Regions from separate parts of the Variovorax sp. GW821-FHT09B05 genome, predicted to be linked through region 2. Evidence: predicted binding sites of a transcription regulator. Region 2 holds the regulator's gene; the other holds the start of a gene.
What was found. The regulator NrdR, encoded in region 2, represses ribonucleotide reductase genes. The targets are predictions, from matches to a motif close to CACNANATNTNGTG.
Positions count from the first base shown of each region.

Region 1: a site for NrdR is predicted at 11,119-11,132, ahead of AC07RM_RS30705 (ribonucleoside-diphosphate reductase subunit alpha). Genes of this name have one in related genera too.

Region 1 covers NZ_JBWKPN010000014.1:176,921-192,043, reverse strand. The annotation lists gene mdoH (glucans biosynthesis glucosyltransferase MdoH) at 1-1,915, shown strand, start outside; gene AC07RM_RS30745 (RNA ligase family protein) at 2,236-3,135, shown strand; gene AC07RM_RS30740 (AAA family ATPase) at 3,132-4,271, shown strand; gene ffh (signal recognition particle protein) at 4,337-5,725, opposite strand; gene AC07RM_RS30730 (cytochrome C assembly family protein) at 5,852-6,661, shown strand; gene AC07RM_RS30725 (PP0621 family protein) at 6,671-6,922, shown strand; gene AC07RM_RS30720 (two-component system sensor histidine kinase NtrB) at 6,951-8,657, shown strand; gene AC07RM_RS30715 (sigma-54-dependent transcriptional regulator) at 8,662-10,257, shown strand; gene ampD (1,6-anhydro-N-acetylmuramyl-L-alanine amidase AmpD) at 10,244-10,864, shown strand; gene AC07RM_RS30705 (ribonucleoside-diphosphate reductase subunit alpha) at 11,215-14,133, shown strand; gene AC07RM_RS30700 (ribonucleotide-diphosphate reductase subunit beta) at 14,348-15,123, shown strand, end outside.
Region 2 covers NZ_JBWKPN010000005.1:506,458-521,580, forward strand. The annotation lists gene AC07RM_RS16650 (DUF349 domain-containing protein) at 1-2,636, opposite strand, end outside; gene AC07RM_RS16655 (DUF748 domain-containing protein) at 2,868-6,725, opposite strand; gene AC07RM_RS16660 (lytic transglycosylase domain-containing protein) at 7,326-8,192, shown strand; ZMP/ZTP riboswitch at 8,237-8,371, shown strand; gene glyA (serine hydroxymethyltransferase) at 8,413-9,657, shown strand; gene nrdR (transcriptional regulator NrdR) at 9,682-10,125, shown strand; gene AC07RM_RS16675 (GspH/FimT family pseudopilin) at 10,162-10,710, opposite strand; gene AC07RM_RS16680 (type IV pilin protein) at 10,707-11,135, opposite strand; gene AC07RM_RS16685 (pilus assembly protein) at 11,132-14,803, opposite strand; gene AC07RM_RS16690 (pilus assembly PilX family protein) at 14,814-15,123, opposite strand, start outside.

The DNA of each region.
Region 1 (15,123 bases), on a different contig from region 2:
CGCCGTCACCGCGCCCCCGGTCAACCGCGGCTCGATGACGCCCCGCCCCTGGCGCGGCTTCTGGAACAGCATCGGCACCGCCCTGCTGGTCCGCCTGGGTGCCGGCGGCAAGCGCGAAAGCGCCCCGGCCGAAGCCAGGCAGCCGTGGCAGCGCGCCGCCTCGCAGCGCCGCCTGGCCTTCATGCTGCTGACCGTGCTGAGCACCGTGGTCGCTTCCACGCTGTTCGCGGGCGTGCAGCCCGACTACGACAACGTCTGGCTCGAATACGGCCAGATCGGCCTCTACGGCCTGCTCTCGGGCTGGGTCGTGACCGGTTTCGTGACCGCCCTCATGGGCTTCTACGTCTCGGTGCGCGGCGACAAGCACGCGCTCTCGGTCAAGCAGGTGGCCAACCACCCGATGAACCCCGAGGCCCGCACCGCGATCATCATGCCGATCTGCAACGAGGACGTGGCCACCGTGTTCGCTGGCCTGCGCGCCACCTGCGAATCGGTCGCGGCCACCGGCCACGCCAAGCAGTTCGACGTGTTCGTGCTGTCCGACAGCTACAACCCCGAGACCGCCGCCGCCGAGCGCGCCGCCTGGGAAGACCTGCGCGCCGCGCTGGCCGACAGCCCGAACCAGCCGCAGGTCGAGGTCTACTACCGCCTGCGCACCCGCCGCACGCACCGCAAGGCCGGCAACGTGGCCGACTTCTGCCGCCGCTGGGGCAAGGACTACCGCTACATGGTCGTGCTCGACGCCGACTCCGTGATGAGCGGCGACTGCCTGACCTCGATGGTCAAGCTGATGGAAGCCAACCCGAGCGCCGGCATCATCCAGACCGCTACCCAGGCCATCGGCCACGTGACGCTGCATGCCCGCGCCCAACAATTCGCTTCCCGCGTGACGGGCCGCCTGTTCACGCTGGGCATGCAGTTCTGGCAACTGGGCGAATCGCACTACTGGGGCCACAACGCGATCATCCGCGTCGAGCCCTTCATGAAGCACTGCGCGCTGGCTCCGATCAAGGGCACCGGCGGCATGTCGGGCGGCATCATGTCGCACGACTTCGTCGAAGCCGCGCTGATGCGCCGTGCCGGCTACAACGTGTGGCTGGTGTCCGACCTGGTCGGCAGCTACGAACAGCAACCGCCGGACCTGCTGGCCGAGCTGCAGCGCGACCGCCGCTGGTGCCAGGGCAACCTGCAGAACGCCCGCCTGATGGCCGAGCCCGGCATCCACTCGGTGCACCGCGCGATGTTCGTGACCGGCACCATGGCCTACGTTTCCGCCCCGCTGTGGCTCGCGTTCCTGACGCTGGGCACCGCGCTGTGGCTCAGCGGTTCCAGCCTGATCTCGAGCTGGAGCGTGCTGCCGGCCGAACTCGCCGGCCTCTGGATCTGGACCCTGTGCCTGCTGTTCCTGCCCCGCGTGCTCGGCATCGTTGCCGTGCTGATGCGCGGCGAGCAACGCCAGTTCGGCGGCCTGTGGGGCCTGATCAAGAGCTCGGTGATGGAAAGCGGTCTCGCGATCGTGCAGGCACCGGTGCGCATGCTGGCCCACTCGCTGTTCGTGCTGGTCGCCCTCACCGGCATCAAGCTCGACTGGAAGTCGCCCCCGCGCGAAGCCGCCGCCGTGCCGTGGAAGGTCGCTGCCTCGCAGCTGGCCCCCATGACGCTGGTGATCGCACTGCTGGCCGTCGGCGTCGCGATGATCGACCCGAGCGCCCTGATGTGGCTCATGCCGGTCGGCCTGCCGCTGCTGCTGGCGATCCCGCTGACCGTGCTGACCAGCCAGATCGCGCTGGGCACCACGCTGCGCGACCGTGGCTTCCTGCTGATCCCCGAGGAATCGCGTTCGCCGGCCGTGCTGCGCCGCGCCTGGATGCATGCGCTGCGCCTCTCGCGTCCCGCGGCGCTGGCCACGGCCTGACGCGCGCACGCCACACGCCTCGCACGAAGCCGGCCCCGAGGGGCCGGCTTTTTTCATGGCGCGCCTAGAATCGCGCCTTCCTTTTTTTCCACCCACGGATCCTCTCGATCCCCTGGAGCGCCAAGTGCCCCGATTCGCCGTCATCACCCTCTGACGCCGACAACACCACTTCACTGGTCATGTCGGGCGCCAAGCTGCGCATCCGCTGACCGGACACGGCCCTTCGCTGGAAACAGCGGCCGTCGAAGTCGCTCCCGATCCCTCTCAGCTTCGCTCCCGCACGTTGTCGGTTCTTCCTGGTTTCCATCCGGAGAACAAACGTGTTTCCCCTTTCTTCTTCCCTCTCGTCGCTGCCGCTGCTGAAGTACCCGCGGACCGCGCACCTCGAAGGCTCGCGGCTGCAGCCCGGCGACAGCGACGACGGCCAGACGCCATTGGCGGCGCTGCACGGACTGCACGTGGTCATCGAGGAAAAGCTCGATGGCGCGAACGCCGCCGTGTCGTTCAGCGCGGCCGGCGAACTGCTGCTGCAGTCGCGCGGCCACTACCTCGCGGGCGGTGCCGGCGAGCGCCAGTTCAACCTGTTCAAGCACTGGGCCGCCACGCACGAGGCGGCGCTGCTCGAACGGCTCGAGGACCGCTACGTGATGTACGGCGAATGGTGCTTCGCCAAGCACAGTTGCTGGTACGACCGGCTGCCGGCCTTCTTCCTGGAGTTCGACCTCTACGACCGCCAGGCGCAGCGTTTTCTCTCGACGCCGGCGCGGCAGGCGCTGCTCGCGGGCGGCCCGGTGCTGTCGGTGCCCGTGCTCTACGAGGGCGCGATGCCGCGCCAGCCGAAGGCCCTGCGTTCGCTCGTGCGGCCCTCGCTCGCGCGCAGCACCGACTGGCGCTCGGCCTTCGAACAGGCCGTGGCCGACGAAGGCCAGCCGCTCGCGCTGGCGCGGCAGCAGACCGACCTGTCGGACCTCGCGGAGGGCCTCTACCTCAAGTCCGAGTCGGACGGCCAGGTGACGGGCCGCTACAAGTGGGTGCGCCCGGACTTCGTCCAGACCATCCTCGACTCGGGCTCGCACCACAGCCGCCGGCCGCTGCTGCCCAACCGGCTGGCGCCGGGCGCGGACCTCCATGCACCGGTGCCGCCGCTCGGCTGGCACGACCTGGGACTGCGCACGCTGCGCGATCCCGCCGAACTCACGACCACCGGGAGGCCGCGATGACTTTCGACGAACTTCGCACGCTGGTGCCCGCGCCCGGAGCAGGCGCCGAGTGGGCGCGCTGCTGCGAACTGCTGCCGGGCCTGCTGCGCCTCGAGGAGACGCCGCAGGATCCGTACTACCACGCCGAGGGCAACGTCGGCCTCCACACGCGCATGGTGCTCGATGCACTGCTGCAGGACGAGCACTACCGGCGCGCCGATGCCGACGGCCGCTTCGTGCTGTTCATGGCCTGCCTGCTGCACGACATCGCCAAGCCCGACACCACGGTGATCGACGAGGCCAGCGGCCGCATCGGCCAGCCCGGCCATTCGCGCCGCGGCGCGGTCGACGTGCGCGTGCTGATGTGGAAGGCGCGCGTGCCGTTCGCGCTGCGCGAGGCCGTGTGCCGGATCGTCGCGGTGCATCAGTTGCCGTTCCATGCCTTCGCCTCGCGCAAGGGCGAGCGGCCCGAGCGGCTGGTGCATCGGCTGTCGTGGGAACTGAGCCTGCCCGACCTCTGCTGCGTCGCGCGCTGCGACATGCTGGGGCGCCATTACGAGAAGCGCTCCGACAGCCTGGCCGACATCGCGCTGTTCGAGCAGCTCGCGCAGGAGGAAGGCTGCTGGGACGGCCCGCGACGGATGGTCGACGCCCACACGCGCCTGGCCTACTTCCGCGGCGCCGACACCAGCCCCGACTACCCGCTGTTCCAGAACCCGGGCTCGCGCGTGACGGTGATGTGCGGCCTGCCCGCGAGCGGCAAGAACCACTGGGTGTCGCAGCAGCGCAAGGGGTGGCCGGTCGTGTCCTTCGACGATGCGCGCGCCGGGCTGGGCCTGAAGCACGGCGAGAACGACGGGCTCGCCGCGCACCACGCGGTCGACCAGGCGAAGGCGCTGCTGCGCAGGCAGGAACACTTCGTCTGGAACGCCACCCACCTGAGCCAGCAGATGCGCACCAAGACGCTGGACCTGCTGTGGGCCTACCACGCCCGGATCGAGCTGGTGTACCTCGAGGTGCCGCATGCCGAGCTGATGCGCCGCAACCGCGAGCGCGACACGACGCTGTCGAACGCGGGCATCGAGCGCATGCTGCACCGCTGGGAGCTGCCGACGCCGATCGAGGCGCATGCGACGGTCTATGAGGTGCAGACCTGAAAGCGACGAAGCCCGCCGGGTCATCCCCGGCGGGCTTCGTCCATCTCTCTATATATGTACGCGGCTCAGAACGGCAGCTTCGGCCCGCCGGGCCCCCCCATCCCGCCCATGCCCTTCATGCCGCCCATCTTCTTCATCATCTTCATCAGGCCGCCGCCCTTCATCTTCTTCATCATCCCCTGCATCTGCTCGAACTCGTTGAGCAGGCGGTTCACTTCCTGAACCTGCACGCCCGCGCCGGCCGCGATGCGGCGCTTGCGCGTGGCCTTGAGCAGCTCGGGCTTGCGGCGCTCGAGCGGCGTCATGCTCTGGATGATCCCTTCCTTGCGGCGGATGTCGCGCTCGGCGCGCGTCATGTCGGCCTCGCTGGCCTTGGCGGCCATCTGCGTGGGCAGCTTGTCCATCAGGCTCGAGAGGCCGCCCATCTGCTTCATCTGCTGCAGCTGGCCGAGGAAGTCGTTGAGGTCGAAGCCCGCGCCGCTCTTGACCTTGGCCGCGAGCTTCTGCGCCGCCGCCACGTCGACGCCGGCCGTGACCTGCTCGACCAGCGCGACGATGTCGCCCATGCCCAGGATGCGGCCCGCATGGCGCTCGGCATCGAACACCTCGAGGCCGTCGATCTTCTCGCTCACGCCCGCGAACTTGATCGGCACGCCCGTGACCTGGCGCACCGACAGCGCCGCGCCGCCGCGCGAATCGCCGTCGGTCTTGGTCAGGATGATGCCGGTGAGCGGCAGCGCCTCCTTGAAGGCGCGCGCCGTGTTGATCGCGTCCTGGCCCTGCATGGCGTCGACCACGAACAGGGTCTCGACCGGGTTCAGCGCGCCGTGCAGTTGCTGGATCTCGGCCATCAGCACCTCGTCGATCGCGAGCCGGCCGGCCGTATCGACCAGCAGCACGTCGAAGAAGTGGCGCTTGGCGTGGTCGAGCGCGGCGCGCGCGATGTCCAGCGGCTTCTGGTCGGGCGTGCTCGGGAACCATTCGGCGCCGGCCTGCTTCGTGACGGTCTTGAGCTGCTCGATGGCGGCGGGCCGGTAGACGTCGCCCGAGACCGTGAGCACCTTCTTCTTGCGCTTCTCGATCAGGTGCTTGGCGAGCTTGGCGGTGGTGGTGGTCTTGCCGGCGCCCTGCAGGCCCGCCATGAGGATCACCGCCGGCGGCTGGGCCGCGAGGTTGATGTCCGAGACGCCCTCGCCCATGGTGGCGGCGAGTTCGCGGTTGACGATGCCCACCAGCGCCTGGCCCGGCTTGAGCGAGCCCAGCACTTCCTGGCCGAGCGCCTTTTCCTTCACGCGGGCGACGAAGTCGCGCACCACGGGCAGCGCCACGTCGGCTTCGAGCAGCGCCATGCGCACTTCGCGCAGCATGTCCTGCACGTTGCTTTCGGTGATGCGCGCCTGGCCGCTCATCGTCTTGACGAGGCGGGAGAATTTTTCGGTGAGAGCGCTGGCCATGGAGGGGATGCCTTGCTTGCTGCCCCGCTGCGGCGGGACGGATGGGAGAAGTCGCGGGAGACGGGTAGGAGGGAAGCTGGCGCGCGGCACCCGGAAATGCAAGGGTGAGCGGCTAAACTCCGATCGATGATTTTAGCGATCCCCTCCCCACTCGGCGTGGCGCTGGGCATCGCCGCCGCGGCCGCCTACGGTTTTGCCGCCGCCGCAGGCGCCCGGCTGAGCCGGCAGGCCACCCAGTGGGCGCTCGGCCTGGCCTGGCTGCTGCATGCCGCGGTGCTCGGCCATGGCCTGGTCGGCCACGAACCCCGCTTCGGCTTCGCGCCCGCCCTGTCGGTCACGGCCTGGCTGGTGCTCACCGTCTACGCGGTCGAAAGCCGCATGTACCCGCAGCTGCAGGTGCGCCGCGCGCTGGCCTGGCTCGGCGCGGCGGCGGTGCTGCTCGCGATCCTCTTTCCCGGCACGCCGCTGCATGTGTCGGCCTCGCCCTGGCTGCCGCTGCACCTGGCGCTGGGCATCGCCTCCTACGGCCTGTTCGCCGCCGCGGTGGTGCACGCCTGGCTCACGACCCGCGCCGAGAAGCAGATCCGCCTGGCCACCGAACCGCAGGGCGGCGTGCCACTGCTGACGCTCGAACGCCTCACCTTCCGCTTCGTGACGGCCGGCTTCGTGCTGCTGTCGGCCACGCTGCTGGCCGGGCTGCTGTTCAGCGAACAACTCTACGGCGCCGCGGGCCGGGCCTGGAAGTGGGACCACAAGTCGGCCTTCTCGGTGCTGGCCTGGATCAGCTTCGCGGTGCTGCTGATCGGCCGCGCGCGCTTCGGCTGGCGTGGGCGCACGGCGCGGCGCGTGCTCTACGCGGGCTCGGCGCTGCTGCTGCTGGCCTACGTGGGCTCGCGCTTCGTGCTCGAAGTGGTGCTGGCGCGTCCGCCGGCCTGAAGACACCTCATGAAATACCTTCTCGTCCTCGCGGTGGTCTGGGTCGCGATCTGGCTCTGGCGCAAGAATCGCCGCGAAGAAATGCAGGAGCGCGCCGCCCGCACGCCGCGTCCCGCCGCGCCGCCCGCTGTGGGCGCGCCGCAGGCGATGGTGCGCTGCGCGCATTGCGGCCTGCACCTGCCCGCGAGCGACGCGGTGCGCGGCGCCGACGGCACCGCCTTCTGCAGCGCCGCGCACCGGCAGGTCGCCGAGCGCGCCTGAACGGCGCCGAGCCGGCTTCGTCGCAGCGATGGGCAGCAGCTCCTCCCTCTGGGCCAGCGGCGAACCGGTCACCGACTGGGACGTGCTGGAGCCCGGCGCGCGCGAGAGCGCCGCGCTGCTGCGGCTGTGGCGCGGTTTCATGGGCGCGCGCTGCTTCGTCGCGCTGGTGCTGGTGCTGCTGCAGGGCGTGAGCTTCGCGCTCGGCCAGACCATGCAGCCGGTGGCGGTGGTGCTGTCGGCCAGCTACCTCGCGGCGGCGGCGCTGGGTGCGCGCTACGTGCATTTCGAGCCGCCGATGCGCGGCTTCGGCGCCACCTGGATGCTGAGCACCGGCGTCGACCTCGCGGTCTTCGCGGCGCTGCAGGTCACGCAGGGCGGCAACATCAACTACACGCCGCTGTTCGCGCTGCCGGTGCTCATGAGCGCGGTGCTCGGCACGGTGATGGTGAGCATGGGCACCACTGCCACCGTCACGCTGCTGCTGCTGGCCGATGCCGCCTGGCACTGGGTGCAGCAGCCCGGCGACTCGCCCGCGCGCTTCGTGCAGGCGGCACTCACGGGCACCGGGCTGTTCGTGGTGGCGCTGCTGGCGCACGAGCTCGCGCGCCGGCTGGCGCGCGAAGAAGCCGTGTCGCAGCACAACCGCAGCAGCGCGCAGATGCAGGCGCAGGTCAACGACCTGGTGATCGAGACGCTGAGCGAAGGCGTGCTGGTGATCGATGCCGAGGGCCTGGTGCATGCGGCCAACCCGGCGGCCGACGCGATCCTGGGCCAGGGCCTGGGCCAGTTGCGGCTGCCCTTTCCGCTGCATGCCCAGCCGGCCTGGCATGCGCTGGCCGCGCTGGCGCGCCAGACCTATGCGCGCCGCGAACCGCAGTCCGAGGAGATCCCGGTCGCGCAGGCGCGCGGCGCAGCGCGCGAGGTGCGCGTGCGCACCCGCCTCACGCCCTCGAGCGACCAGCGCATGGGCAGCCTGTGCGTGATGTTCCTGCAGGACCTGCGCGAGCTCGAGGCCCGCATCCGCACCGAGAAACTGGCCGCCATGGGCCGCATGTCGGCCGCGGTCGCGCACGAGATCCGCAACCCGCTGGCCGCCATCACGCAGGCCAGCGCGCTGCTCAACGAGGACCTGACCGATCCCGCGCACCGCCAGCTCACGCACATGGTGCAGCACAACGCGCAGCGCCTGGCGCGCATCGTGGACGACGTGCTCGACGTCTCGCGCGCGCGCCAGCAGCGCGTGCTGTCGCTCGGCGAGCAGGTGGTGCTCGACCCCACGGTGCAGGCCCTGACCGAGGAATGGATGCGCCAGACCCAGCGCAAGGGCGTGACCGTGGTGCTCGACGCGCCGGGCGTGGAGGTGCGCTTCGACGTCGAGCACCTGCGCCGCCTGCTGGTGAACCTGCTCGACAACGCGGCGCGCTACGCGAGCCTGCGCGAGGGCGCGATCCAGGTCGTGACCACGCTGCAGCGCGCGGGCAGCCCGGGCCGGCCGACCCTGCAGGTCTGGAGCGACGGCGCACCGCTCGAACCGGCCGTGCAGCGCCACCTGTTCGAACCCTTCTTCTCGTCGGAGAGCCGCTCGAGCGGGCTCGGCCTGTTCCTGTGCCGCGAGCTGTGCCGGCGCCACGGCGCGGCCATCGGCTACGAGCGGCGCGCGCTGGCGGGCGAGGCGCCCGAGGGCAACGAATTCTTCGTCGGCTTCGCCGCGAGCGAAAACCGGCTGACACAATAGCGGCGTGAGCAGCTCCCATCCGCCCTCCCAGCGTCCCGCGCAGATCCTCGTCATCGACGACGAACCCGACCTTCGCACGCTCTATGAACTCACGCTGCTGCGCGAAGGCTACCGGGTCGAGGCCGCGGGCAGCGTCTCCGAAGCCTGGCAGCACCTCGAGGCCACGCGCTTCGACGCCGTGATCACCGACATGCGGCTGCCCGACGGCCAGGGCATGGAGATCATCCAGCGCATCCAGAAGAACCAGCGCAGCGAGCGCTGCGTGGTGATGACCGCCTACGGCTCGGCCGAGAACGCGGTCGAGGCGCTGAAGGCCGGCGCCTTCGATTACCTCACCAAGCCGGTCGACCTGAAGCAGTTCCGCGCGGTCGTCGCCTCGGCGGTGCAGGCGCAGCAGCCGCCACCGGTCGCGCAGGCCGCGGCGCGCCCGGCCAAGGCCGCCGATGCGAGCGACGGCACGTCGGCGCTGGCCGCCGCGGGCAGCGCGGGGGCTTCCGCGCTCGAGCGGCTGGTCGGCGATTCGGAGCCGATGCGGCTCGTGAAGTCGCGCATCGCCAAGGTGGCGCGCGGCATGGCGCCGGTGCTGGTGCGCGGCGAATCGGGCACCGGCAAGGAGCTGGTGGCGCGCGCGGTCCATGCCTGCAGCCAGCGCAGCGACGGCCCGTTCGTCGCGGTGAACTGCGGCGCGATTCCCGAGAACCTGCTCGAGGCCGAATTCTTCGGCGCGCGCAAGGGTTCGTACACCGGTTCGGCGCAGGACCGCGACGGCTACTTCCAGGCCGCGCGCGGCGGCACGCTGTTCCTCGACGAGATCGGCGACCTGCCGCTGGCGATGCAGTCCAAGCTGCTGCGCGCGATCCAGGAACGCAGCGTGCGGCCGATCGGCTCCACGCAGGAAGACGCGGTCGACGTGCGCATCGTGAGCGCCACCCACAAGGACCTGCACGCCGAGGTGCAGGCCGGCCGTTTCCGGCAGGACCTGTTCTATCGGCTCAACGTGATCGAGATCGCGGTGCCCGCGCTGCGCGAGCGCCGCGAGGACCTGCCCGCGCTGTGCGTCGCGCTGCTCGCGCGCATCGCGCAGGACGGCGGGCTGCCCGCGCCGCGCCTGTCGGACGCGCTGCTGCGGCAGCTCGCGCAGCATCCGCTGCACGGCAACGTGCGCGAGCTCGAGAACCTGCTGCACCGCGCGGTCGCGCTCTACGACGGCGACGAACTGCAGCTCGACCTGATGGATGGCGCAGGCGGCGGCTGGGTGACGGCCGCGCCCGGGCCTGCCGCGCCGCAAGCCGCGAACACCGCGACGACTGCGGCGCCGCTCGCGCAGCCCGAGGCTTTCGACGCGAAGCCCGTCGTGGCCGCGCCGCCGCCCGCGCCGCGCCCCGTGGTGCCCACGCCGCTGCCCTCCGACCTGCAGGCCTACCTCGATCAGCAGGAGCGCGAGATCCTCGTGCGCGCGCTGCACGAGAGCGGCTTCAACCGCACGGCGGCCGCCGCGCGCTTGGGCATGAGCCTGCGCCAGATCCGCTATCGCATCGCGCGCCTGGGCATCAACACGCCCAACGGCGACGATGGCGCGAGCAGCCATGTCGACGACTGAAGACAGCCTGCGCGCCTCCACGGGCGATGCGCTCTGGCGCGACGGCTGGTACCGCTTCGCGAAGGCGCTGCCCTCGCCCAACTTCGGACCGCGCCCCGCGCCGGCACGCGAGCGCATCGACCTCGTCGTGCTGCACTCGATCAGCCTGCCGCCCGGCGAGTACGGCGGCGACGCGGTGCAACGGCTCTTCACCAACCGGCTCGACTGGGACGCACATCCTTACTTCGAAAGCATTCGTGGGCTCGAGGTGTCGTCGCATTTCTACGTGCGCCGCAACGGCGAGCTCTGGCAGTTCGTGAGCGGCGACGATCGCGCGTGGCATGCGGGCGTGTCGTCGTGGCGCGGCCGGGACAACTGCAACGACGACTCGATCGGCATCGAGCTCGAGGGCCTCGAGGGCGGGCCGTTCGAGGATGCGCAGTACGAGACGCTCGCGAGCCTCGCGGCGGCGATCGCGCAGCACTATCCGATCGCGCACATCGCGGGCCACGAGCACATCGCACCGGGCCGCAAGCAGGATCCCGGCGCCGGCTTCGACTGGCATCGGCTGCGCGATCATCTCGGCTGGGGTCCACACATGTTTCCCTCGCAGGTGGTGGAGCGCTAATTTTTTCAATCGCTGCACGCCGTGCGATGCCCTGGGCTCGCAGTGCAGCAATCGCTCCATTCGCAAGCGCGATGCGTAGCAACCATGCGCCTTGCAGGCCCAAATCGGCTCGAAAGCCGCATGGAACGTGGGTTGCGAGAGGATGATCCACTGTTCATGCGGCATGGATGGCCGCGAAGCGCGAAAACAGGTTTCCCCTCCCTCTTGAAGCCTGAAGGAAAACGCTACATCTAGTGGGTTGTACACCCCCCGCACCCTAGATATAGTGTGTCCCGGCCGGCCTCAGAGCCGACGAAGCGGCCCCAGCAGCGCCGCTCATCCAACAAGAATTGCCAACCGAGAGGAAGCGAATGCAAACAGCACTGAATACACCTACCGCCGCGCGTGCCATCCCCTCCACGCCGCCCCAGTCCCCCCGCGACACCGCCGGTTCGCCCACCGGACAGAACCTCGCGCACTACCAGATCATCCGCCGCAACGGCGCCGTGGTCCCGTTCGAGCCCAACAAGATCGCGATCGCGATGATGAAAGCCTTCCTGGCCGTGCATGGCACCCAGGGCGCGGCCTCGGCCAGCGTGCGCGAGACCGTCGACGCGCTGACCCAGGCCGTCGTGAAGGCGCTGGTGCGCTCGCGTCCGGGCGGCGGCACCTTCCACATCGAAGACGTGCAGGACCAGGTCGAACTGGGCCTGATGCGCGGCGGCCACCAGGAAGTGGCGCGTGCCTACGTGCTCTACCGTGAACGCCGCACCCAGGAACGCGCGAAGCAGGGCGAGCAGGATGTGCAGGTCGCGGCCCCCGCGCTGCACGTGCTCGACCGCGGCGAACGCGTCGCGCTCGACCTCGGCGAACTCAAGGGCCTGATCGAGTCGGCCTGCCAGGGCCTGGGCGACAGCATCACGGCCGCGCCGATCGTGGCCGAGACGATGCGCAACCTGTACGACGGCGTGCCGCTCGACGAGGTCTACAAGGCCTCGATCCTCGCGGCCCGCACGCTGATCGAGAAGGATCCCGACTACACCTTCGCCACCGCGCGCCTGCTGCTGCACACGATCTTCAAGGAGATCGTCGGCCGCGAAGTCATGCCGGCCGATCGCGCCACCGCCTACGCCGACTACTTCCCCTCCTTCATCAAGAAGGGCGTCGAGAACGAGTTGCTCGACGAGAAGCTGCTGCAGTACGACCTGCCCCGCCTGGGCGCGGCGCTGAAGGCCGAGCGCGACAACCAGTTCGACTACCTCGGCCTGCAGACCCTGTACGACCGCTACTTCCTGCACGTGCGCAAGAGCCGCATCGAGCTGCCGCAGGCCTTCTTCATGCGCGTCTCGATGGGCCTGGCGCTCAACGAGATCGACCGCGAAGCCCGCGCCATCGAGTTCTACGAAGTGCTCTCGTCCTTCGACTTCATGTCGAGCACGCCGACGCTGTTCAACAGCGGCACGCTGCGCTCGCAGCTGTCGAGCTGCTACCTGACCACCGTGCCCGACGACCTCGACGGCATCTACGAGTCGATCAAGGAAAACGCGCTGCTCTCGAAGTTCGCGGGCGGCCTGGGCAACGACTGGACCCGCGTGCGCGCGCTCGGCAGCCACATCAAGGGCACGAACGGCGAATCGCAGGGCGTGGTGCCCTTCCTCAAGGTGGTCAACGACACCGCCGTGGCCGTGAACCAGGGCGGCAAGCGCAAGGGCGCCGTCTGCACGTACCTCGAGACCTGGCACCTCGACATCGAGGAGTTCCTGGAGCTGCGCAAGAACACCGGCGACGACCGTCGCCGCACGCACGACATGAACACCGCCAACTGGATCCCCGACCTGTTCATGCGCCGCGTGATGGAAAAGGGTTCGTGGACGCTGTTCTCGCCCTCGAACGTGCCCGACCTGCACGACCTGTTCGGCGCCGACTTCGAGAAGGCCTACGTCGCCTACGAAGAGAAGGCCGCGCGCGGCGAGATCAAGCCCAGCCGCACTGTGCAGGCCACCGACCTGTGGCGCAAGATGCTCACGATGCTGTTCGAGACCGGCCATCCCTGGATCACGTTCAAGGACGCCTGCAACGTGCGCTCGCCGCAGCAACACGCCGGCGTGGTGCACTCGTCGAACCTCTGCACCGAGATCACGCTGAACACCAGCGACACCGAAACCGCGGTCTGCAACCTCGGCTCGGTCAACCTGCTGCAGCATCTGAAAGACGGCAAGGTCGACCAGGAGAAGCTCAAGAAGACGATCTCGACCGCGATGCGCATGCTCGACAACGTGATCGACATCAACTACTACGCCGTGAAGAAGGCGCGCGACTCGAACCTGCGCCACCGTCCGGTCGGCCTGGGCCTGATGGGCTTCCAGGACGCGCTGTACGACCTGCGTATTCCTTACGCCTCGCAGGAAGCCGTGCAGTTCGCCGACGAATCGATGGAAGCGATCTGCTACCACGCCTACTGGGCCTCGACCGAGCTGGCGCGCGAGCGCGGCAAGTACTCGAGCTACAAGGGCTCGCTGTGGGACAAGGGCATCCTGCCGATCGACTCGCTCGACCTGCTCGAGAAGGCACGCGGCGGCTACGTCGAGGTCGACCGCTCGTCGACCCTCGACTGGGACGCGCTGCGCGCCAAGATCAAGGCCGACGGCATGCGCAATTCGAACTGCGTGGCCATCGCCCCGACCGCGACCATCTCGAACATCATCGGCGTGGACGCCTCGATCGAGCCCTGCTTCGGCAACCTCTCGGTCAAGTCGAACCTGTCTGGCGAATTCACCGTGATCAACCACTACCTGGTGCGCGACCTCAAGCGCCTGGGCCTGTGGGACGACGTGATGGTGATGGACCTGAAGCACTTCGACGGTTCGCTGCGTCCCATCGACCGCGTGCCGCAGGACGTGAAGGCGCTCTACGCCACCGCGTTCGAAGTCGAGACGACGTGGCTGGTGGAAGCCGCCGCGCGTCGCCAGAAGTGGATCGACCAGGCGCAGTCGCTGAACATCTACATGGCCGGCGCCTCGGGCAAGAAGCTCGACGACACCTACAAGCTCGCGTGGCTGCGCGGTCTGAAGACCACCTACTACCTGCGCACGCAGAGCGCGACGCATGCCGAGAAGTCGACGGTGCAGTCGGGCCGCCTCAACGCGGTGTCCTCGGGCAACGACGCACCGTCGGGCATGAGCGCACTCGAGGCAGCGGCCGCCGCGGCGAAGGCACAGATGAGCGCGATCCCCGCGACCGACATCGCCTTCTGCGGCGTCGACGATCCGACCTGCGAAGCCTGCCAGTGATGCACGCAGCGCACCGCGAACACAGCGCGGTGCGCTGCACTACCAAGAGTGAGGCGCATGCGATGTCGTGCGATGACGGAGGCCACTTGAAGGCATTGACCGACATCGCGCGATGCATGCGAGCAACATAACAACCACATAAATGGAGTGCGATGTGAACGAGCACTTTGCAACTCACATCGTTGCTCGGATAATTTGAGCATTGGATTTTTCTATGTTGACCTGGGACGAAGAAGTCAAGCCCTCCTTGCCAAAGGACATGCAACAAGGTTTGCATCACCACCCCTCGACCGGCGCTGCCGCCGGCCGTGCGGTGGATGTGTCGGCTTCATCGATGGCACAACCTTCGCTGCAACCCGTGCAGCAGCCTGCCCGCCAGGCCGCGCCCGCATCGAGCGGCGCGAGTGCTCCGGCTGAAACGCGCCGCGTCAGGGCCGCCGACAAGCGCATCATCAACGGCGAGACCGACGTCAACCAGCTGGTGCCGTTCAAGTACAAGTGGGCGTGGGAAAAGTACCTCGCCACCTGCGCCAACCACTGGATGCCGCAGGAAGTGAACATGACGCGCGACATCGCGCTCTGGAAAGACCCGAACGGCCTGACCGAAGACGAGCGTCGCATCGTCAAGCGCAATCTCGGCTTCTTCGTCACCGCCGACTCGCTGGCCGCCAACAACATCGTGCTGGGCACCTACCGCCACATCACGGCCCCCGAATGCCGCCAGTTCCTGCTGCGCCAGGCCTTCGAGGAAGCGATCCACACGCACGCCTACCAGTACATCGTCGAGTCGCTCGGCCTGGACGAGAGCGAGATCTTCAACGCCTACAACGAGGTGCCGTCGATCCGCGAGAAGGACCAGTTCCTGATTCCGTTCATCGACGCGATCAGCGACCCGAACTTCAAGACCGGCACCCACGAGACCGACCAGACGCTGCTCAAGTCGCTGATCGTGTTCGCCTGCCTGATGGAAGGCCTCTTCTTCTACGTCGG
Region 2 (15,123 bases):
GAGGCACCGATCGCCTGCGACCAGCTGCTGCGCACCGCCGGCGTGACCGCGCGGCCGAGCTCCTGCACGCTCGGCAGGCGCGCGGCATCGCGCTGCTCCCAGGCACCGAGCACCTGGGTCAGGGCTTCGCCATGGGCCTGAGCCGCCAGCTTGCGCAGCGCCATGTCGGCACGCTCGAGCGCCTCGCGCTGGGCGCGGAAGGCGGTGTCGCCCAGGCGAGGACCGCGGTCCTCGCGCGGCGGGTAGTCGCCGAAGCGGCCGCCCGGTGCGCCACGGTCGCCACCGCGATCGCCGCGGCCATCGGGACGCGGGCCGCCGCGGTCGCCGCCCGGACGGCCAGGGCCGCCAGGACCGCCGGGTCCGCGCCGGTCGCCGAAGCGGCCGCCGCCGCGGGTCGCGGGTGCCGCGGGTTCGGACTTGCGGTTGCCCGGACGGTCGTCGCCGCGCACGGCCACCACGGGGCGGGGCGCGGGCTTCGGCGGCGCGGCCGGTGCCGGGGGTTCGGCAGCGGCGGCTTCGCCGGCATCGTGCGCCGCGCTGTCGGCGCGCGCCGAGGCGTCGGCACCGTCGGCCGGTGCCACGAGGTCGGGCGTGGCGGCGGATTCATGGGCCGGCACGGCCGCGGGCGAAGCCTCGGCATCGCTGGGCGACGGCGCCTGCTCGGCGCTCTCGCCGAACTCGGCGGCGGCCTGGTCCGGTCCCGACACCTCGGTCGCACCGACCGAGGGGCCATCGCCCGATGCGGCCCGCTGCGGCGCCGGGGCTGGCGCCGGTGCCGGAGGCGGCACCTCGCCGCGCAGCGCGCCTTCGAGCTGGGCGATGGCGCTGCGGATCTTCTGCGCGTCGCCGCTGGCATTGGCCGCGTCGAGCGCCTTCGAGGCGTTGAGCACGTGGCGGTCGCGGTCGCTCATCGCGGCCGAGGCCTTCTCGCGTTCGGCCGACTTGCGGTTGAAGGCTTCGTCGATGGGCGCGCGGAAGGCGTCCCAGAGCTTCTGTTCCTGGCGGCGGTCGAGCGGCACGCCCTGCGCCTCGGCCTGCCAGCGCTGCTGCAGCGCCTTGACGGCATCGATGCGCAGCACGGGCTGGGCGCCCAGCTCGGTGGCCTCGGCGATCATGGCCTGGCGGCGTTCGATGCTGGCCTTCTGCGCGGTCTCGAACGGCGCGCGGGCGGCACCGAAGGCTTCGTTCCATTGCGGCTGCAGCTCGGCGAACACCTTCTCGCCCACGTGGCCGGCATCGCGCCAGCGGTCGGCGAACTGGTGCAGCGCGCGGTTGTGCGCCTTCAGGTCGGTGGCGCCCGCATGCTCGGCGGCCCAGGCCTTGACCTCCTCGATCAGGGCCACGCGCAGCGCGCGGTGTTCGGCCGCGTCGGCACGCACCTTCTCGAGCCAGGCCTCGACCACCTTGTGGGCCTCGTTGCAGGCCTCGTCGAAACGCTTCCACAGCGCGTGGTTCGGCACGCCGCCCTGGTCGGCCTGCTTCCACTGGTCGCGCAGCGCGCGCAGGGTTTCCTGCATCTTGCGGCCGCCCAGCGCCTGGCCTTCGGGGCGCTTGAGCAGGCCCTCGGCCTTGGCCACGAGGTCTTCACGGACCTTGTCGGCGCTCCAGCGCTGCCAGCCTTCGAGTTCGCCGGCCGCGACCAGCGCGGCATGCACGCGCGCCTCGAGCGGGGCCTCGACCAGCTTGCCGTGTTCCTTCAGCACCGCGCGCAGCGCGGCGGCGGCGCCGGCGCTGGCCTTGCCATGGCCCTCGGCGGTTTCCTGTTCGAGCTTGGCCAGCGCGGCCTGCACGGCGTCCTGCGCGGCGGCACGCACCGCGGGATCGACCTTGGGGGCCGGCGGACGCGCGGGTGCCGCGGCCTTGGGCGCGACGGCCTCGCCACGCGCGGCACGCAGTTCGTCGGCCCAGACCGGGACGGGCGGCAGCGGCGCGGTGGCATCGGCCGCGGCGGCAATGGCCTGCGCCAGCGCGCTGTGGAAGGCGTCGGACACGACGAGCAGCTGCGCCTTCGACGACTCGAGCTGCGGCGCGAACTTGGCGTCGAGGCTGGTCCAGTTGGCGTCGGCGACGATGTCGGCGGCCTGTTGCTGCCAGTGGGTGACGTCGGTGCGCAGCGATTCCTCGGCGACCTGGGCGTCCTGCCAGCCCTTGGTGGACAGCACCTCGAAGCGCTGCGCCAGCAGCACGGCGGCCTCGCGGTGGACCTGGGCGCGGTGCTGCAGGTCCTCGATGCCCTTGATGCGCTCGGCCAGCCGCACCTTGAAGCCGGCCAGCGGCTCGCGCGACAGCGGCGCGCCGGCCTTGGCGGCATCGCGCTGCCAGGCGAGCGCGTCGGCGATGTTGAGCTTGGACTGGCCCAGCAGCCCCTCGGCCTTCTGGGCCCATTCGGCGGCGATGGCCTCCTGCCCCTTGGCGCGCTTGAGCTCGTCGAGTTTCTCGCGCAGCAGGCGGGCGGCACCCTTGTCGCGGCCGCTCAACTCCTTGAAGACTTCCTGCATCTGCTCGGGTGCCGGGTTGCTCGCGAGCCAGTCGCGGATGCGCGAGGCACGCTCGCCCGAGGTCGGCGCGGTGAAGGCGCCGCCGGTCAGCGAATCGAGGGCCTGAAGGTCGTGTGGCTTGGAAGAATTAGAGGTCACGTGCGCGAGATCGTTGTCTGAAGAGAGAAAGCGAAGGCGCCGGCAGAGGCCGGCGCAGACCGCCATTTTGACCCACTTGCCGCGCGCCGTCGAAATCCACCTTGCGGCGCGGCCCGGCGATGCGGCGAAACGACGCCTGGATCGGTCGCGCCGCAGGGGGAAACGGTGCCTGCATATATAGCAGTGCCCCGTGAAAAACCAAGGGGCGCCGCGCGGCGCCCCTTTCGATGCTCAGCGCATCGCGAGCTTGAGCTCGGCGCCCGGCTTCCAGTCGTCGCCGCTGGCCGTGGTGCGCACCGCGCCGAGGAACAGGCGCTCGCTGGTGAGCTTCTGCGACAGCAGGTAGTCGCGCACGGCGGCGCCGCGCGCCACCGCCAGCTGGCGCATCGACTCCTCGTCGACCGGCACGCTCGCGAGCAGCAGGTTCTCCATCTCCTTGAGCGGCAGGTCCTTGGCCAGGCCGACCATGTTGCGCGGCTTGGTGATGTCGGCGCGCTTGTAGACGGCGGTCAGCAGCTCGGGGTACTCGGCGTCGGTGACCGGCGGCACGTCGGTGCCGGCCTGGCCCCCGCGCACCACGGCACGGCGCTTCTCGGCCAGGGTCATCTGGCGCAGGCGCTGGCGCTGGTAGGCATCGCGCTCCTTCTCGAGGCTGGCGGTGCCGATCACGGTCATCTCGAGCGTCGGCCGCTCGGCCAGCGCCTTCACGACCTTGTCGAGGCTTTCCTCGGACGAGGCGCTCAGCTCCGAGCTGCCGGGCTCGAAGGTGATGGTGCTCGACTCGCTGCTGCCGCCGCCGCCCAGGCCGCCGGTCAGCAGGCTGAACGGCGCGGTCACGGCCTTCACGATCAGGTTGACCACCGCCTTGAAGATCAGCGGCCCGATGCTGAACTGCGGGTCGTTAAGCGAGCCGCGCAGCGGCAGGTCGACGTCGATCACGCCGTTGCGGTCGGCCAGCAGCGCCACCGCGAGCTTGACCGGCAGGCTGTTGGGCGCGCCGGCGACCTCCTCGCCAAACTGCAGCTGGTTGAGCACCAGCTTGTTGGTGGCGGTGAGCTGGCCGTCGGGCGCGATCTTGTAGTTGACGTCCATGCTCATCTTGCCGCGCTCGATGCCGTGGCCGGCGTAGCGCACCGAGTAAGGCGACAGCGGCGCGAGGTCCAGGTCGCGCATCTTCGCGGTGATGTCGAGCTCGAGCGGCTTGGCCAGCGGATTGAGCTTGCCGGTGATCTCGAGCGCCGCGGTCTGCTGCGCCTTGCCGCGCAGCTCGAGCTCGGCCAGCGCCGGCCGGCCGCCCTGCCCGTTCGGCGGATTCGACGAGAAGGAGCTGAGCTTGCCGGTCAGCTCGCTGAGGTCGGCCGAGTAGTTGGGCTTGACGAACAGGTCGGTGAAGTCGATCTTGCCGTTGACCAGGCTCATCGGGCCGAAGTTGATGACCGGCGCCGGGCCACCGGCGGCCGGCGCGGCCTGGGCCACCGCGGCGGGCGCGGAGGCCGGCTTGGCCGGTTCGGAGGCGCCGCCGACCATCAGCTCGGCCGGCACCGGCGCGCCGCCCGTGGGTCGCTCCGGTCCACGCGTGGTGGTGGTCGTGCCGCCCAGGCTGCGGCGCGAACGGGTTTCGACGGCCGCGGCCGTGGCCGCGTTGGCCTCGGCCTCGCCCTTCTTGGTCAGGCTCAGCAGGTTGAGCTGGCCGTTCGGATCGACGATCACGCGGGCGAAGAAGTCGGTCAGCGTGGTCTCGCGCACGTCGACGGTGGGCGCCGCATTGGGCGCCAGGCCCACCTGCAGGCCGCGCAGGCTCAGCGTCTTCCAGCTCAGCAACTGGTTGTTGTTGCGGTCGAAGCCCGGCGACTGGGTCAGCGACACGCTGTTGGCGCGGAAGTCGTCGAGCGCGGTGTCGCCCGCCAGCTTGACGGTCATGCCCGCCGGGGCGGTCGCGTAGTTCACGCTGCCGCGGTAGCTGACGAAGGCCCGGCGGATGTCGACGTTGAGCGCGTCGGCGTAGTAGGCCTTGAAGGCATGGGCCGGGAACGAGGCCACCTCGAGCCGGCCTTCGGCGGCCAGCGGCTTGAGCACGATGTGGCCCTTGTAGTCGAAGCGGCCCGGGTCGGCGCGGCGGCCCGAGCCGATGCGACCCGACACCTGCAGCGGCGACTTGGTGGCGGTCTCGGGCGCGAGCTTCTCGGCATTGAGCTTGAAGGCCGTGATCTCGACCGCGACCGGCGTGGCGCTGGCCTTGTCGGCATACGAGAGGCTGCCGTTGTCGACCGCGAACGTGCCGACGGTCAGCGCCCAGGGCTTGGTGTTGGCGCCCGGCGGTGCCGATTCGGGGCCGCTGCCGGCCGGCTTGGGCGCGGCCACCTTGGCCTCGGCTTCGGGCCTGCCGCCCGCGGCGGCCGGCGTCTTGAGCCAGCGCTCGAACATCCAGCGCTTCTCGCTGTCGCGCTCGATGCTGACCTTGGGATTGGTGGCGGTGAACGAGCCCACGGCCAGCGTGTGCTTCGCCATGTCGACCTCGGTATCGCGCAGCTCGAAGCGGCCGACGCTCGCGAGCGCGGTCTTGGCCTGGGTCAGCGCCAGGTTGTCGGCCGCCACCCGCTTGGCCTTGAAGCGCAGGTCGGGCGGTGCCCAGGCGATGTCGATCTCGCCGCTGAGCTTGCCGTCGAGCGTGGGTTCCAGGCTGTGGGCCAGGTAGGGCGCGGCCAGCGAGAGCGGCAGCGCGTCGACCTCGGTCTGCACGTCGGCCGCCTTGTCGGTGCCGCTGCCCTTGAACTTGAGCGTGGCGCCGCCGACCGCGGTGCTGCCGCTGAACTGGGCCGGCTTCTCCATCGGCCAGGTGAGGGCCGTGACGTCGATGCCGAGCTCGGTGACGTCGATCGCCGCGCCGGGCTGCACGGTCTCGTCGCGCCAGCCGATGCGCCCGCCGCTGAGGGCGACCTTGTCGACCTGGACCTTGAGCGTGGGCTTGGGTGCCGCCGCGCCCGCCGCGCCGCTCGCGGCACTGACGGGCGGTGCCGGCGGCTTGGCCGCGACCACCTTCTCGGTCTGGCCCGTGGCCGGATCGCGCGCCATCAGGTTGAGCTGGCCCGAGGCATCGCGCGCCACCACCAGTTGCGGGCTCGCCAGCGCGACCTCGCTGAGGTGGAACACCGATTCGAGCGGCCGCACGTCGGCCAGCGCGAGCTTGAGCGAGTCGAAGGCCAGCAGGTCGCGCCCGCGCGCATCGGCCAGCTTGGCGCCGTGAGCCTCGACCGTGCCGGTGACCTTGAGGCCGACCGTGGTGGCCTGCTGGAAGTCGATCTTGAGGTCGGCGTCGAGGCTGCCGGCCTGCAGCTGCACCGGCAGGCCGCCCGGGATGTAGCCCAGATAGGGCGCGAGGTCGAGCCCCTTGAACTGCACGTGGGCGTCGGTCTTGCGGCTGGCGGCGAAGGGCGTGGTCAGCGCGGCCGAGTCGAACTTGCTGCCGTTGAGCGCGAAGGCCAGCTTGGGCTCGGTGTTGACCTCGCGCTGCGAGGCCAGGTTGCTGAGGAACGGCACCTTGAGCACGAAGTCGCGCAGCTCATGGCGGCGCTTGACGGTCTGGTCGTCGAAGTCGACCGCGCCCTCGGTGATCGCGATGTTGTAGATGGCGAAGCGCGCGGGCTCGGCCTTGGGGTCGGGCGGCGGGCCGGAGGCCAGCTTGGCCAGGATGTCGTCGATGTCGTACTTGCCGTCGGCCTGGTGGGTCAGCAGGATGGCCGGTGCCTCCACCGTCACCGCGTCGATCACGGGCGCGAGCCGGAACAACGACTGCAACTCGGCATCGGCATAGATGCGCCGCACGGCGACCTGGGTGTTCTTGCCGTCGGCGGTGGCGATGCGCAGGTTGTTGAGCGTGAGCTCGAGGGTCCAGGGCTTGAAGCCGATGCGCTCCACCGTGACCTGGCGGCCCAGCTTCTCGCTCGCGATCTTCTGCAGCTGGCTCTTGGCGATCGGCGGCACCGCCAGCCAGGCCAGGACCCAAAGGCCCAGAAGCACGAGCAGTGCAACGATCCCGCGTCGCACCCATTTGTTCTTTCTTAAGCTTTGTATCGAGGCGGCAGCATTCATTCGCGCGAGTGTGCCCCAAACAGGCGGCAAGCCAGAAACAAGAAAGCCCGGCGACGCGACGAATGTCATGTCACCGGGCTTGATGGCGGGCATAGACCCATTGCCATCGTTTCGCTCGACCGGAAGTCGATGGTTCCTGTCGTGCTGGCAGCAAGAGATTGCCGCCGTGGATCCTCCGCCGTTCGAGCCCGCGGCTTGCACCGTGACTGCCTGGCTTCGGAAAGCACCTGAAAACCTCAGGCCTGTTCAGCTTAGGCGCCCCTTCCCGGCTTTTCAAACCCGATTTTTCAAGGGATTTCCCTTAAGAAGGACGCGGTCCCAGACACGGATTTGAAACATTTGTTCGACACTTTTAAGAATTAAGACTGAATTCCTTATGCTTGACCGGGTATTTAGCAACGATAGAATCCCGCCTGCTCCGATCGCCCGACGCGACGGAACCACCCTGTATCCGCTGCCGACTCCCCCCGGCTTGATCAGACGGCCGCGCACCTTATCCCCCTGAGCGCGGAATCTGATTGGTACCAATCCAAGCGCCGCTGCCTCCATCCCATCGCCCTTCCCGGCGCTGCGACAGGTGCCGCACAGAAAGGAAGAGCGATGAACAAGGCGTTTGATGCCACGGCCCGCGGGCTGAGGACCTTCGTGTCCGATGTGGCAGACGGCTTTTTTGAAATCACGCACAACGGTTTCGCCCTGCTGGGCCTGGCCATCGTGTTCGCGGTCCTCGCCCTCGTGGCGCGGCCCGACCTGCGCCATCAAGGCGAAGAACAGCTCATGGGCTGGCTGCAGTCGCGCAAACCCGCGCCCGAAGCCACTGACCTCGAGCCGACCGCGATCGAGCGCACGACGGCCGCGAGCCCCGGCGACCTGCCCAAGCAGCAGGCCGCCGTGGCCTACTGGCTCAGCAAGAAGTACCGCGTCGCGGCCGAGCCGCTGAGCGTGCTCGTGGCCGAGGCCTACAACATCGGCAAGCACACCAAGCTCGATCCGACGCTGATCCTCGCGATCATGGCGGTCGAGTCCAGCTTCAACCCGTTCGCGCAGAGCCAGGTCGGCGCGCAGGGCCTGATGCAGGTCATGACCCGCGTGCACGGCGACAAGTACGAGCCGGCCGGCGGCACGCTGACCGCCTTCGACCCCGTGACCAACATGCGGGTCGGCGTGAAGGTGCTGCAGGAATGCATCGCCCGCGCCGGTTCGCTCGAAGGCGGCCTGCGCTACTACGTGGGCGCGGCCAACCTCGAGGACGACGGCGGCTATGCCGGCAAGGTGATGGCCGAGCGCGAGCGCCTGCTGCAGGTGGCCAGCGGCCGCGCGCCCTCGCCGTTCGCGCCGACGCCGCCGGTGCTGCGTCCGCAGCCGCTGCCCCTGCCGGTGGTGGCCCCGGCCAAGCCCGACGAGGCGACCGAGCCGGCCAACGGCCCCACGCCACCCAAGGTGGCGCTGCTGTCGGCCGTGTCCTGAATCTCCTTTCGCCCGCCGCCGGGCCGGTCCGATCCGCTACACTCGACCGGGTACGCGACTGGCGATAGGCGCGGTGCCGACAAGGCACCCGCGCTGACGTGGACTACCACTGGGAAGCGTACCGCCTGCGACGTCGCTCCAGACGCGCAGGCGATCAGCCGTTCGCCTGGGCAGCCCTTGTTTGGTTGAAGAACAAGGACCTCGTCTTCAAAGGACTGCCATGTACCAACGCAACATCCTGGTCGAACAGACCGATCCCGAAATCTGGGCTGCCATCCAGGCCGAAAACGCGCGCCAGGAACACCACATCGAGCTGATCGCGAGCGAGAACTACGCCTCGCCGGCCGTCATGGCCGCGCAGGGCTCGCAGCTCACCAACAAGTACGCCGAGGGCTACCCGGGCAAGCGCTACTACGGCGGCTGCGAGCACGTCGACGTGGCCGAGCAACTGGCCATCGACCGCGTGAAGCAGATCTTCGGCGCCGAAGCGGCCAACGTGCAGCCCCATTGCGGCGCCTCGGCCAACGAGGCCGTGCTGCTGGCCTTCCTGAAGCCCGGCGACACCATCATGGGCATGAGCCTGGCCGAAGGCGGCCACCTGACCCACGGCATGCCGCTCAACATGAGCGGCAAGTGGTTCAACGTGGTGAGCTACGGCCTGGACGCCAACGAAGCCATCGACTACGACGCGATGGAGCGCAAGGCGCACGAGCACCAGCCCAAGCTGATCATCGCGGGCGCCTCGGCCTACTCGCTGCGCATCGATTTCGAGCGCTTCGCCAAGGTGGCCAAGGACGTCGGCGCGATCTTCATGGTCGACATCGCCCACTACGCCGGCCTGGTGGCCGCGGGCGTGTACCCGAACCCGGTGCCACACGCCGACATCGTGACCTCGACCACCCATAAGAGCCTGCGCGGCCCGCGCGGCGGCATCATCCTGATGAAGTCGCAGCACGAGAAGGCGATCAACAGCGCGATCTTCCCGGGCCTGCAAGGCGGCCCGCTGATGCACGTGATCGCCGCCAAGGCGGTGGCCTTCAAGGAAGCGCTGTCGCCCGAGTTCAAGGCCTACCAGCAACAGGTGGTCAAGAACGCCCAGATCGTGGCCGAAACGCTCACGCAGCGCGGCCTGCGCATCGTGAGCGGACGCACCGAAAGCCACGTGATGCTGGTCGACCTGCGCGCCAAGGGCATCACCGGCAAGGAAGCCGAGGCCGTGCTGGGCAGCGCCCACATGACCATCAACAAGAACGCGATCCCCAACGACCCCGAGAAGCCGATGGTGACCAGCGGCGTGCGTGTAGGCACGCCGGCCATGACCACGCGCGGCTTCAAGGACGAAGAGGCCCGCATCACCGCGAACCTGATCGCCGACGTGCTCGAGAACCCGCGCGACGCCGCGAACATCGACGCCGTGCGCGCCAAGGTCCACGCGCTGACCAGCCGCTTCCCGGTCTACCGCTGACCTCGAAGAAGAAGCCCTGACCGCATGAAATGCCCTTTTTGCGGTCATCTCGAAACGCAGGTCGTCGAGACCCGCGTTTCGGAAGACGCCGACTTCGTGCGCAGGCGCCGCCAGTGCGGTGCCTGCGACAAGCGCTTCACCACCTACGAGCGCCCCGACGTCAATTTCCCGGTCGTCGTGAAGAAGGACGGCAGCCGCGCCGACTTCGACTCGACCAAGGTCCGCGCCTCGATGATGCTGGCGCTGCGCAAGCGGCCGGTGAGCATCGAGCAGATCGACAACGCGCTGCTGCGCATCGAACAGAAGCTGCTCGCCAGCGGCCTGCGCGAAATCGAGTCGACCAAGGTCGGCGAACTCGTGATGCGCGAACTCAAGAAGCTCGACAAGGTGGCCTACGTGCGCTTCGCCTCGGTCTACCGCAGCTTCGAGGACGTGGACGAATTCCGGCAGCTGCTGCGCGACATCTGAGCCGCGGCGTGTCGACGCCGGGCCGCGGGACGGCCGCTATCCACCGCCCTGCCCGCACACTCCAGTTCCGCACTCTCCCTTCCGATCGGGGTCGCAACTTCGAGGCCGCCCCGACGCCGAGAGGACGATGGCCGCGCGCCGCCCCGTCTCGGCCCTGAACGCGAGGCAGCCCGCGCCGAAGCCCGCATTGCGCACGCGCCGCGAGAAGCCATTGCCGTCGTAGTGCACCCCTTGCGCCAGCCCGTCGCCCAGTTCCCGGTCGACCGCGATGCCCGACGGCAGCCCGTCGAAGCGCCGCAGCACGTGCGGCGCGTGGTCGCCGCCAGCATCGGCCACCACCGCCCAGCCCGCATCCCAGCCGGCGCCGCCGTCGGCCAGCACGCTGACTGGCTCGCCGCGCCGGATGGCCTCGATCCGCGCCATCCCGAGCGCGGCCACGAAGGCCTGCGACACGGCCGCCAGCCGCTGGTGGAGCAGCAGCGCGCGAAAACCCGGCACGCCGACGGCGGCCAGGATGGCGACGATGGCGATCACGGTGAGCAGCTCGATCAGCGTGAGCCCACGTGCCGGTCCCGCGCGCTTCATTGCCAGCACCGCGCACGCTGCGCGCCATCGCAGCCGCGGCCGCCCGTGCTGTCCAGCCACAGGTTGCCGACCGGCGGGTCCGAGAAGCCGGGCTTGAGCCGGGCCGAGAGCCGCAGGCAGTCGTCGAGGCTGCGCTGGCCGTCGCAGTGCTCGCTGCGCACGAGGTACTTGCCGCCCTGCCCGCTCTCGGCGGAATCGCCTTCGTAGCGCCGGTAGCGGCCATCGACGGTGAAGTGGCGCTCCTGCTGCTGCATCTGCGCGAGCAGCGCCGACCGCGCCTCGGCGCGCCAGCCCCGGTGCACCGCATCAACGTAGGAAGGAAAGGCGATGGCCGCGAGGATGGCGACGATCGCGAGTGCGATCAGCACCTCGATCAGGCTCCAGCCGAGGGCCGCGCCGGCTCGATGGCCGTGGCGGGAGATCATGGCCATGTCCTTTGCGGGTCCGGCACCTGGCGCCAGTTGAGACGGCCGGCCCGACGCGACACCGTGGCACCGCCGGTCGGCTGCGCGACCGACACCGACGTGCCCTTGCGGGTACCGGGGCTGAGGACCGAGAGCCGCCGCGTCTCGACGCGCCGACCGGCCGGATCGGCGGCACCGTAGGACGCGTTGCCCTGCTGGACCACGAAGGGTGCACCGAGCAGCCCCGCCTCCGAGGGCACGCAGGTGCCACCCTTGGACAGGCCGGTCATCGCGTCGACGGCACAACTGCGGCCGCTGCCTTCGCCGCAGGCCGCCTGCGGCGGGATCAGCGTGTTGAAGAACAGGCGCCCATCGGCCAGCACGGACCGCTCGACCTGGCGCTCGCCCTGGTCGCGCGACGCCGGCAGGTCGAGGTACCAGCCGCGCCGCCGTGTCGTCGCGCGGTCGAAGGCGCCGTAGACGAAGGCCTGGCCCTCGATGGCCGTCAGCCCGCCCTCGATGGGTCGTGCCTGCCGTGGCGCCAATTGGGTCCGCGCTTCGCCCACACGGATCGGCGTGCCCGTGTCCTGCACCGCATACACGGTCTGGACGCCGCGACGCGAGGCGCCGAGGTCCGCCGGCTCGACGAACTGGCCGGTGCCGAACAACACGATGCCACCGCCGCCGGGCCCGAGCCCCACTTCCGGCGGCACCGTGATCGGCTGGCGCCGGCTGCCCGCGCCGCCGTCCATCGCGACCATCAGCGGCGCACCGCCGAAGCCCAGCGCGTTGGCCTCGCTCCAGGGCGCATCGTGTTCGAAGTCGAACTTCCACAGATTGCCCTGGGTATCGCCGGCATAGAGCCAGCGGACCGTTCCGTCGTCGGCCGCATGGTCACCGGGCGCGCTCGCGAGCGCATTGACGAGGCTGGCATCGGCGGGCCGGGGCAGCAGGATCTTGTGATAGTCGAGGCCGCGCCGCCAGGGCGTGCCGGCCGGCTTGTCGAGCGACAGCAGGAACAGCGCGGCGCGTTTCTCGGGGTTGCGGTTGTTGAAGCCCGAGGGCACGACCGCGAACCAGGCATGGGTGGCCGGGCGGCCCGCCGTCGCGGCCCTGGTGCGGAACTTCAGGAGGCGCGGCGGCTGCATCAGGTGGCCCATGTCGGGGTCGTCGGCGCTGCCGAACTCCCACAGCACCTTGTCGGCCGAGAAGGCCCGCGGATCGCTGACATCGAGCGCGAACACACCGGCGGCGCCCGCGCCCAGGCCCGAGACCAGCACGCTCTTCCACAGGCCGTTCGCCGTGCGCGCCTCGGCCACGGCGGGCGTGCCGTCGACATAGGCGCGATGCGCGCCACCGGGCTGCGCGAGTTGGCCCAGCGCAGGAAACAGCAGTCGCGGGACGTAGCCGAAAAGCTCCTCGCCCGTGCGCGCCGAGAAGGCATGCAGCATGCCATCGTTGGCCCCCAGATAGACCGCGGGCTCGCGCTGGCGATGCGTGGAGAGGAATGCCGGGTAACCGCTCTCATCCAGCACAGGGTCGGGCGCGCCAACGAACACCGGGGCCGCATGCGCGACATCGCCCATCACCGAGTCGCGCACGCGGAAACGGCCACCCGCCAACGAGGCTTCGTTTCGGCGCTCGCCACGCAGGTAGTTCAGGCGGTCGCGGGCCAGGGTGTCGGTGGCCCCGGCAGGCATCGGGGATGCGGGTTCGGTCTCCGTGCGCAGCGAGCGCCGCAAGGGCTCGTCGAGCGCGTCCCATTCGAAGGGAATGCCAACGCCTGCCGTCGACAGCGTGAAGAGCTTTCGCGGCGCCGATGCACCGGATTTCTCCACGCGTGCATCGAGCAAGGCGCCCGCATCCCACGACGGCGTGTCGGCCACGCGCAAGGCGCCCGTGTCCGGATCGGTGAACAGGCGAAACGACAGCAAGGTGCCAGCCCAGCGCCGGCTGTCGGAGCGCGGCAGGTAGAGGCTCGCGCCGGCCGCGCCCACCGTATCCGAGGAGATCGCGGCCGTGGCATTCGCGCCCAGCGGCGGCGCGGTGGCACGGCGCAGCACGCGGCGCAACGCATCCGCCGTCGATCGCTCATCGCTGGCGAGGAAGTAGTTGGCCGGCATCGGCTGCCCGTCGTGGTCGAGCCCTTCCGCCCATTCGGCGTTGCTGAACCATGCCGACTTGCCCGCTGCGTCCGGGGCGCCGAAAAGCGCGGAGCTTCGGAATGGATCGCCATCGCCGTTGCGGTCGACGAATCCGCCGTACTTCGCGGCCAGGTAGAGCGCGCTGCCGCGCTGGCGCGTACCCACCACAGCGCTCCGGTCGGCATCCAGGTCGACCGCGAAGGTCTGCACACGCGCATCGGGATGGTCGCCGCGGATCCGCTGCGTGTGCGCCCAGTACGCGAGCCCCGCCATGCCGAAGGAGCCCTGGGCCGAGCCCGCCCTCCGATTCTCGAAAGCACCGACGAGCCGGGCCCAGTGCGCGGTGTCGGGCGAAAAGGCCGCACTGCCCGAACCCGGCGCCGAACCATCACGCCCGGTGTCGAGGTCGCCGATGTTCAGGATGTGATGTCGCTGGCAGTTGCCGAGCACCGGGTCCGCAGGCGTCGGCAGCTTCGCCTGCAGGTAGCGCAGCGATTCATGGAACAGCTCGCCCGCAGGATCGAAGCGCGCGTAGTCGCCCGAGCGTCCGAAGCGGTTCACCGCCGCGATGACACCCTGCGCGGTGCCCGCAAGGTCGTCGCGGAACACGCCGGTGCGCGCATCCCATTCGGCCCGCGGGTTCTCGACCCCGTCGAACGCGGCGTCGGTCTTCTCCGGCCCGATGGACTTCATCGCTTCGCGCAGCACGCCGCCATGGCGCCTGGGATCGCTGCCAGGCAGGTAGCCGAACACCGCGAAACGCGCGTCGCCCGCATGGACCTGCAAGGCGCCCACGGGTTTGTGATGCCCGCTGGGATAGGCGGCGCAAAGATCGCGGCGCACGACGGCCTCGTCGGCGGCGCAGACCTCGACGCGCGCGAAGTAGAGATCGGCCCTGACCGCCGAGACGCAGCCGCGGTCCGCATCGGTGCGCATGTCCGCATCGACGACCAGCCGCTCCCCGCAGTTCCGGATGCGCAGCGTTTCGTCCGCGCGAAGCCCAGCACGCGGTGTCAGCCGCTCGAGATGCCCGCGCACGGTCTTGACGGGAAGCTCGACACCAGCCCCGATCGGCCAGGTCGCCCGCTGCAGCACGGTCCGCTCCGGCGTGTCCACCACGCGGTCGCCACCGGTCAGCGCCATGCGCAGCTGATCGAGCGGCGATGCCGTGGCCCAGTTCAGCAGATTGCCGCTCCACTGCCCGCGGCAGGCGATCTCGCCACCGGCGAGCGTGGTGGCCGTCGCGGTGCGGCGGAAGTAGCCCTCGACACGCAGGTAGTCGTAGCAGCCCTTCGCATCCCAATAGCCTTCGTAGACCTTGGCGGGTTCGAAGCCGCCGAGGTAAGCCGGTCCCGCGTTCGAGGCCTTGATCGCCAGGTCGATCACGATGTTGGGATCGGGCTGACCGGCCAGCGCGTGGACCGGCACGCTGGTCAGCAGCGCATCGGGCGGCGTCGTGGATGCGATGCCGGCCCCTGCCGGCGCGCTCCACGTCGCGCAGAAAACCAGGGCGATGCACACGATGAATGCGCGAAGCAAGGGCATGGCAGTCCGATCAGGAGGAAGGAGAAGAAGCGTCGGCACAGCCGGGACTCGCCGACGGCTTGGCCAGCGTGGTCTGCAGCAGCACGCGCGTCTCCTCGCGCGGCCCGTAGCCGATGGCGGTGACGCGGAAGACATGTGTCGCGACGGCCGCGCTCGCGCTGTGCAGCACGCCCTGCGGGCCGCTGCCCCGGCTGCGCAGGGCCTCGACGACATAGCGCGGCGCGCGCACGGACAGGCCACCGGCACCGGTGGCATAGACCTGCCCCGTAAAACGGCCATAGGCCACCGACCGGTTCGCATCGGGTGCGAAATCGACCTGC